Regions from separate parts of the Pantoea sp. F_5 genome, predicted to be linked through region 2. Evidence: predicted binding sites of a transcription regulator. Region 2 holds the regulator's gene; each other region holds the start of a gene.

Region 1 (2,208 bases), on a different contig from region 2:
GGATGTGCAGTTTTTGCCCAAGGCTGCGGGCTTTATTGAGATCCACCAGCGCGCGGGCCAGGGTTTTACTGACACCTATCGGCAATACTGAAGAGGAGTCTGCACCACCGGCAATGCCCGCAGAAATCGTGCCAGCCAGCAGACTTTCTGCCACATTCGCTACCGCCTGAAAGCTGGTGGCGCAGGCACGGCTGACGCTGTAGGCATCAGTGTGCACATCAAGCCCGCTGCTCAGTACAATTTCACGCGCAATGTTCGGCGCTTCCGGCATCTGCACCACCTGACCAAAGACCAGTTGCTCGATCACCTCAGCTGGCAGTTCACTGCGCGCCATTAATTCACTGACCACCATCCGCCCCAGCTCAATGGCGGGAATGCCATGAAAGCCGGTCGCCTGGCGCAAAAAAGGGGTGCGTAACCCGTGGGTTATTGCGATGCGTTCACCATCACGCGTCAGCAGCGGCTGCGCTTTGCTCATTATTCTCACCTGTGGCTGGGACTGTGGCATCATTGCCTGAAGAGGTCTGACCTGATCAGTGTTAACCACAAGCGGGTGAGCCGCCAATACCGGAAAGGAAAAAGTGCGAAGGAAAACACGAAAATGTAAAACGCCGCATTAACGCGGCGTTATGAGACTTAACGCAAACCGAGCTGAAAAATCATCGTTTCAGCCTGGCAACTGAAAGTAAAATCGATATCCAGCTGCACACCCTGATCCACTTCACTAAAGCGCGACTCAATCACACAGGGTTCCGATTCCACTTCGCGTGCACGTTCGGTGAGGAGCGCTAATTTAGCTTCCGCATCGTCACGCTGAGCAAACCATTCTGACCAGCTGGCGGTGCAATCGGTGTTATCCATTACCGTGCCCACATCAACACAACAGCAGGCTGCTGTTTCGGTCGCACTGCATTTTTTAATGGCATCAGTCATTTCATTCTCCTGACCAGCGATCTGGTGGGTTGAGCGATTTTATGGCCGAAATTTTACCTGCTCGCGTAAAGATGTGCCACGCGCATGGCCCTAAGTGACGAATATCACAATAAAAATTGATCCAGAACAAACTGGAATCGGTATGCTGTGCAGAATCGGGGCAGTTTTGTTATGCAGATCGAATTTTAAGCGATCAATCCTGAAATATTTTAAAAACAATATTGCAACATACACACAGGTCAGACCTATACTCTCCGCACTGGTCTGATATGTGCGTTTTACGTCAGTCCCTACAATCCGCCGTCCTTTGTTACGCGACGTTATAGCGTTAAATAATAATTCACATGAGGTTGTGGTCATGAACCATAAAAACCTGTTTGCAAAGTCAGCCGTGGCGGCTGCAGTGGCGCTTGTCTCTTCACACGTTTACGCAGCTGGATTTCAGTTAAATGAATTCTCTACGATTGGTTTAGGTCGCGCATATTCAGGCGAAGGAGCAATGGGCGATACAGCGGCATCAGCCAGCCGTAACCCGGCGACGATGGCGTTAATGGATCGTCCGGAATTTTCACTCGGTGCGGTTTATATTGCGCCAGACGTCAATATCAGTGGTCGCAGCCCCAGCGGACGCAGCCTGGATGCCAATAATATTGCCCCGAATCAGTGGGTCCCCAATATTCATTATGTTCAGCCCATCAACGATCAGTGGTGGATCGGCGCGTCTGCAACCTCTAATTATGGCTTAGCAACAGAGTTTAATAATGGCTACACCGCGGGGGGTTACGGCGGTAAAACCGATCTGGTAACCGGCAATTTCAATCTCAGCACCGCGTACCGCTTAAATGAGCATTTTAGTTTTGGCGTCGGTTTTGATGCGGTTTATGCCAAAGCCAAAATTGAACGCTATGCCGGTGAGTCAGGCGCAAGACTGGGCGTTCCGGCTGATACGCAGGTTGCCCATCTGAAAGGCGATGAGTGGGGATATGGCTGGAACGCCGGTATCCTGTACGAAGTGGATGAAAATAACCGTTTCGGCTTTACCTATCGTTCAGAAGTGAAAGTCGACTTTGATGGCGATTACAAAAGCAGCCTCTCTTCCCGACTGAATGCAGTGAATAACCCGGAAGTATCAGGTGTACCTTTTGGCACCAATGGCACCACTGTTCCTGGCGCGTTAACCCTGAATCTGCCAGAGATGTGGGAAGTATCGGGCTGGCATAAAGTGGCACCGCAGTGGGCGGTTCACTACAGCATGGCCTACACCAGCTGGAGCCA
Region 2 (2,208 bases):
CCGATGCAGGCTGACCGAGATATGCTCCTGCAGATCGAGCGCCACCTGGAAAGCGCGCGTTAGCCGCTTATGGCTGTGATCGCGGCTTGCCGACAGCATGTGCATCTGCTGATAACAGGTGTTGATCAGATCGACCACTTTCTGCTGGTGAGCCAGCAGCGGCGGCAGCGCTTTTTCGGGATCGGTCAGCTGCGTCAGCAGGGTATATTTGGCGTCACAGTAGTTGGCCAGCTCGCGGTAAATCAGGCTCAGGCTCTCCCGCATCGGCTGCTCTTTCCACAGCCAGAACCAGAACCAGTTAAATATCCCATACCAGAGTGTGCCGCCGATATAGAGCAGCGGAGTGACATAGATGGGCATGCGGCCAATCAGGCTGAGGGTAAAGATGGCGGCAATAAGCGTACCGGGCAGCAGACGGCCGTGCAGCGGGCTAATCTCACCGGTGACGCCAAGCAGCAAAGGCATAGCGAAGAGGATCAGCGGCAGTGGAATCGCATGCAGGGTGAGCCACTGGATCAGAAAGCTGCCGAGGGCAAACAGGCTGCCGCCCACAATCAGACGTTTGAAAAAGCGTTTATGCGGAGTATCGAGACCGGCGATATTGCAGCAGGCGGGCACTAATGAGAACAGCAGACCTTTTTGCAGGTCGCCAGCCAGCCAGCCCAACGCGACCGGCAGGCAGAGCACCAGCGTTTGCCGCAAGGCGTAGTTAACTTCAGGATGATAAATGATTCGACGCCACATCGGCCCAACACAAACAATAACGGCGTGATGTTGCCATCACGCCGTGGATGACAGGAGTTAGCGGGTGCCGTAAACGACGATGGTTTTACCGTGTGCGGAGATCAGGTTCTGATCTTCCAGCATCTTCAGAATACGGCCCACGGTTTCACGTGAACAACCCACAATCTGGCCAATTTCCTGACGAGTGATTTTAATTTGCATGCCGTCGGGATGCGTCATGGCATCTGGCTGCTTCGCCAGGTTAAGCAGGGTCTGAGCAATGCGTCCGGTGACGTCGAGGAAAGCGAGGTTACCCACTTTTTCAGACGTGACCTGCAGGCGACGCGCCATCTGCGAGGAGAGTCGCATCAGGATGTCGGGATTCACCTGGATCAGCTGACGGAATTTCTTGTAAGAAATCTCCGCGACTTCGCACGCGCTTTTCGCACGTACCCAGGCGCTGCGCTCCTGACCTTCTTCGAACAGGCCAAGCTCACCAATAAAATCGCCCTGATTCAGGTAGGAAAGAATCATCTCTTTGCCTTCTTCATCTTTAATCAGAACCGCGACGGAACCTTTCACGATGTAGTAAAGCGTTTCTGCTTTTTCACCTTGGTGAATCAGCGTACTTTTGGATGGATACTTGTGAATATGGCAATGGGACAGGAACCATTCGAGTGTAGGGTCTGTTTGCGGTTTGCCGAGAACCATTCGCTATTATCCTCTGTTGTAATCGTGCCCAAAATACAGGGGGCAGTTTTCCCTGTCAGGCGGTGAAAGCTTCAAGCGTTTCCTTTTCAGGAAATTATTCGGGCCGCATCAGGCGCAGTGCGCTTCATTCTTCCCGGCTTCGCCATCGGGTGACGAAAAATATTTTCAGCACTGTTTGTAGCACAGCTTTTGCCGACTGTCTTCTGTTGTCTCGCTTCAGCTACAGGCGGATTTCTCTGGATTGCTGTTTACCAGGTGAAAGCGTACTCTGGCGACAAAACAGCGTATTCCGGAGCAAAAATCATGCAGGCAAGAGTGAAATGGGTAGAAGGGCTGACATTCCTTGGAGAATCCTCATCCGGCCATCAGATACTGATGGATGGCAATTCGGGTGATAAAGCGCCCAGCCCAATGGAGATGGTGCTGATGGCGGCAGGTGGATGCAGCGCGATTGACGTGGTATCAATTCTGCAAAAAGGCCGCAACGATGTGGCTGATTGTGAAGTAAAACTGACCTCAGAACGTCGTGAAGAAGCACCGCGAATCTTTACGCACATCAACCTGCATTTTATCGTGAGTGGCAAAGCGCTCCAGGATAAAGCGGTCTCACGCGCCGTCGATCTTTCGGCAGAGAAATACTGCTCTGTGGCCATCATGCTGGGTAAAGGTGTGACGATTACGCATAGCTATGAGGTGATTGAGCTGTAGTATCTGAAAACGACCATTAACGGCCCGTGCAACATTGGGCGGCGGTAAGATCGAGCCTGCGCAGAA
Region 3 (2,208 bases), on a different contig from region 2:
TACAACCTGCATGAATTGATTGTTCCTTTCATTTGGTATAATTTTTCTGAACCGAACGCGGAGGCAATGAATATGGAACTTGTGGAATCCGGAAGTATAAAAAAGTCTGTTATTTTTATAACAGACGATATGTTTTTCAGGCGTGGCGTAGCTGATTACAGAGGGGAAACTTATACAACCAGTGCATACAACTCGTCGCTATTGCTGACGATGCTTATGAACCATGTAGAGTCGGTTTTTATTCTGGATATATTTAACTTTATCACTGAAATTGATAACGATACGTTCAGAGTTATTAAAAACGCCGCGCTGAGAAACAGCATCTTTTTTTTATACAGTAACAAGTATCAGAAACTCACATCAGATTTTGTTACTGTCAATGCACAGCTGATTGAACGAAGGCAACCCCTGGTTAAGATGTTACAATCTGTCATGGGTGGGTTAATACATGCAAAAGGAGACAGTGACCGAATAACTCCGGCATCAGTGCATTTTACTAAACGAGAATCGCAGGTCTTAAACAGGCTAATCAAAGGTGACAGCATTAACATGATCGGCATGTCATTAGGCATATGCGATAAAACTGTTCTGATTTATAAGCATAAAGCACTTAATAAACTCGGCTGTCGGAACTCACGTTTTTTCTATTCAATGCTCAACCACTTTAATTTGGGCGCTGACATACACAGAGCTTTTTAATTTTTTTAATTGTAATTCTTCTGCAATGCACCAGCCCAGGGAAAACCATTATCTTTTATCCCTTCTGACTATTTACAACGCTTTCCCCTGATTGACCATCAGGATACCTGAAGAACTGAGCAACTATTGATCACACCTCTTAAAACCGAGCAGAAATTGTGCTTCCGGCAGTTTTATATTGTGATTAAAATCACACTTCAGAAATAAACAGCGCCCTAATTAATGTGATTAGCATCACACTAAAGAGACCACCCTCTCTCATTTCAGGTATGAAATTGCCCCTTGCGATAGCCATACTGTGATGAATATCACACTAAACCCCCTTACACCCCCCTTAAAACAGTGATCAAAGTCACACGCTGCTTACCTGCTACGCAGCGTTAAATTCGCGTGATAGAGTCCGCGTGCATACAGTAATACCACCGGCTGTGAGTCGGGGTGGCTAAACAAAAACAAGCGCGCTCTCCTATTGCAGCGCGTCTCAATAAGGGGTGGGTTTATGTCCTCATCAGTGAAGGTCAAAGTACAGAGCTTTGGTCGCTTTCTGAGTAATATGGTGATGCCGAACATCGGGGCGTTTATCGCCTGGGGTATCATCACCGCACTGTTTATTCCAACAGGCTGGATCCCTAACGAAACGCTGGCCAAACTGGTTGGCCCGATGATCACCTACCTGCTGCCTCTGCTGATCGGTTTTACCGGTGGGCGTCTGGTGGGCGGCGATCGCGGCGGCGTGGTCGGCGCGATTACGACCATGGGTGTGATTGTCGGTGCGGATATGCCGATGTTCCTCGGTGCGATGATTGCCGGTCCGCTGGGCGGCTGGGCGATTAAGTCGTTTGACCGGGCGATTGACGGCAAAATCAAAAGCGGCTTCGAGATGCTGGTTAACAACTTCTCGGCCGGTATTATCGGGATGATCCTGGCACTACTGGCGTTCCTGGCGATTGGTCCGCTGGTTGAAGGTCTGTCACACATTCTCGCCGCGGGCGTGAATCTGATGGTGCAGAACAACCTGCTGCCACTGACTTCCATCTTCGTGGAACCGGCCAAAATCCTGTTCCTCAACAACGCCATTAACCACGGCATCTTCTCACCGCTGGGCATCCAGCAGGCCAGCGAAGCGGGCAAGTCGATCTTCTTCCTGATCGAAGCCAACCCGGGTCCGGGTATGGGCGTGCTGATGGCCTACATGTTCTTTGGCCGTGGCAGTGCTAAACAGTCTGCGGGCGGTGCGGCAATTATCCACTTCCTCGGCGGCATCCATGAAATCTACTTCCCCTATGTGCTGATGGCCCCTCGTCTGCTGCTGGCGGTTATCCTGGGCGGTATGACTGGCGTCTTCACGCTGACCTTGCTGAACGGTGGTCTGGTCTCTCCTGCCTCACCGGGTTCTATCCTGGCCGTACTGGCAATGACGCCAAAAGGTGCTTACTTCGCGAACATCGCGGCTATTGCTGCCGCCTTCGCCGTCTCCTTCGTGGTTTCCGCTATCCTGCTGAAAACCAG
Region 4 (2,208 bases), on a different contig from region 2:
GATGCCCAGGCCGCCCATGAACCAGAATACGTGCGCCCAGCCCACTTCAGAGACCAGCCAGCCCATGATGGGTGCAAAGATCACGGTGGCGAAGTATTGCGCGGAGTTGAAGATCGCTACCGCCGTGCCGCGCTCCTGCGCCGGGAACCAGGCGGCTACAATCCGGCTATTGCCGGGGAAGGAGGGCGCTTCAGCCAGACCGACCAGGAAACGCAGGATAAACAGCGACATGATGATGCCGAAGCCGCTGAAGATATCCACGAAACCCTGCAGCAGCGTAAACAGCGACCAGGTAAAGATGCTCCAGAAATAGACGCGTTTAGAGCCGAAGCGGTCGAGCAGCCAGCCACCCGGAATCTGCCCGATAACATACGCCCATGAGAAGGCAGAGAAGATATAGCCAAGTCCGACCGAATCGAGACCGATATCTTTGGACATCGCGGAACCGGCAATCGAGATGGTTGCGCGGTCACCGTAGTTGAATGAGGTGACGATAAATAACATCACTACAATCCAGTAGCGGGCATTGGTGCGCTTCTGCACCGTTTCCGCGGTCTGGCTGAAACTATTCATGATGCACTCCTGAAATATAGCGTGAGCTACATTCGCTCTGACTGCATACACATCGCGTTGGGTATCAGAGAGAAGTTGGGTTAAACACGGCGATCTTTTTTGTTCTGGCAAACCTTTATTTATCCATCTGCGAAGGGGCAGCCAATACGCTTCTGCAACCTCTGCGGATGAGTAATACGTCGTGACAGATAACCTGACTTTGGCTAACGGAGCCCAGTATAAGAACAGCCTGAAGCGAGCACATTGGCACATCGCCCTGGAATAACGCCTGCGGTGAATTGATTGTGTGGCGGATGCACAAAACGCTGCGGGATGGCTCACGAAAGCGGCAAATAACCGGGCGAAAACCGCCTCAGGTAACGCTTTCCCCCGCTGTTTGTGAGGCTCTTCACTTGCTTCTGGATAATCGCCCCAAATCGATAAGGCGAATTGTCTCAATGGTGGTCATTTGCACAATGCGCCCCCTGCTCCGCCTCCTTATACTGGAGATGGCAAACAAACGAGTGACAGGTCAGAACATTACAGCGTGCCGCACAAGTACGGCACGACAGACGGGAAGGTGAGCGATGTACCCCAAATCAGATGAACAACCGCTCTATATCAAAGTTCATGAGCACGACAATGTGGCGATTGTGGTCAACAGCCTGGGTCTGCCAGCCGGCACGCAGTTTGCGGATGGCCTGACACTCACGGAGCATGTACCACAGGGTCACAAAGTGGCGCTGCACGCCATTAACCAGGGTGCGGAGATCGTGCGTTATGGTGAAGTCATCGGCTATGCACTACGGGATATTGCCCAGGGCAGCTGGATTGATGAGTCGCTGGTCGTGCTGCCGGAAGCGCCTCCGCTGGCGAGTCTGCCGTTAGCCACGCAGGTTCCGCCTGAATTACCGCCGCTGGAAGGCTATACCTTTGAAGGTTATCGCAATGCGGATGGCAGCGTCGGCACGCGTAACCTGCTCGGCATTACCACCAGCGTCCACTGTGTGGCCGGTGTGGTGGATCATGTCGTACAGATCATTGAACGGGATTTACTGCCGCGCTATCCGAATGTGGATGGCGTGGTCGCACTCAACCACCTTTATGGCTGCGGCGTGGCGATTAATGCACCCGCGGCGGTCGTGCCGATTCGCACCATTCACAACCTGGCGCTGAATGCCAATTTCGGTGGCGAAGTCATGATCGTCAGCCTGGGCTGTGAGAAGTTACAGCCGGAGCGTCTGCTGACCGGCACGCCCGATGTGCAGGCGATTTCGCTGGACGATCATGACATTGTGCGCCTGCAGGATGAAAAGCTGGTGGGCTTTGGTGCGATGGTGAATGAGATTCTGCAGGTGGCGGAGCGTCATCTCCAGCGGCTGAATCAGCGCCAGCGTGAAACCTGTTCTGCTGCAGAACTGATTGTCGGCATGCAGTGCGGTGGCAGCGATGCATTCTCGGGCGTGACGGCGAATCCGGCAGTGGGCTACGCGTCCGACTTGCTGGTGCGCTGCGGTGCGACGGTGATGTTTTCGGAAGTCACTGAAGTGCGTGATGCGATTCACCTGCTGACGCCGCGGGTGATTAATCAGGAAGTCGGTAAGCGCTTACTGGAGGAGATGGCCTGGTATGACAACTACCTCGACCAGGGCCAGA

The links. Region 2 encodes CRP, which controls carbon source genes, mostly activating them, when cyclic AMP is high. Its sites were predicted from a motif close to ATGTGANNNNNNTCACAT; they were not measured.
Region 1: F3I44_RS01290 (YfcZ/YiiS family protein) is a predicted target of CRP. The motif match lies at 1,026-1,043, and genes of this name have one in related genera.
Region 3: F3I44_RS16235 (PTS mannitol transporter subunit IICBA) is a predicted target of CRP. The motif match lies at 922-939, and genes of this name have one in related genera.
Region 4: garD (galactarate dehydratase) is a predicted target of CRP. The motif match lies at 950-967, and genes of this name have one in related genera.

Annotation. Positions count from the first base shown of each region.
Region 1 covers NZ_VWUO01000001.1:250,094-252,301, reverse strand. Annotated here, with positions in the region: gene fadI (acetyl-CoA C-acyltransferase FadI) at 1-478, opposite strand, end outside; gene F3I44_RS01290 (YfcZ/YiiS family protein) at 637-933, opposite strand; gene fadL (long-chain fatty acid transporter FadL) at 1,292-2,208, shown strand, end outside.
Region 2 covers NZ_VWUO01000006.1:20,489-22,696, reverse strand. Annotated here, with positions in the region: gene F3I44_RS09565 (YccS/YhfK family putative transporter) at 1-744, opposite strand, end outside; gene crp (cAMP-activated global transcriptional regulator CRP) at 802-1,434, opposite strand; gene F3I44_RS09555 (OsmC family protein) at 1,738-2,142, shown strand.
Region 3 covers NZ_VWUO01000012.1:27,831-30,038, reverse strand. Annotated here, with positions in the region: gene F3I44_RS16240 (helix-turn-helix transcriptional regulator) at 67-699, shown strand; gene F3I44_RS16235 (PTS mannitol transporter subunit IICBA) at 1,199-2,208, shown strand, end outside.
Region 4 covers NZ_VWUO01000003.1:339,053-341,260, reverse strand. Annotated here, with positions in the region: gene F3I44_RS06285 (MFS transporter) at 1-573, opposite strand, end outside; gene garD (galactarate dehydratase) at 1,140-2,208, shown strand, end outside.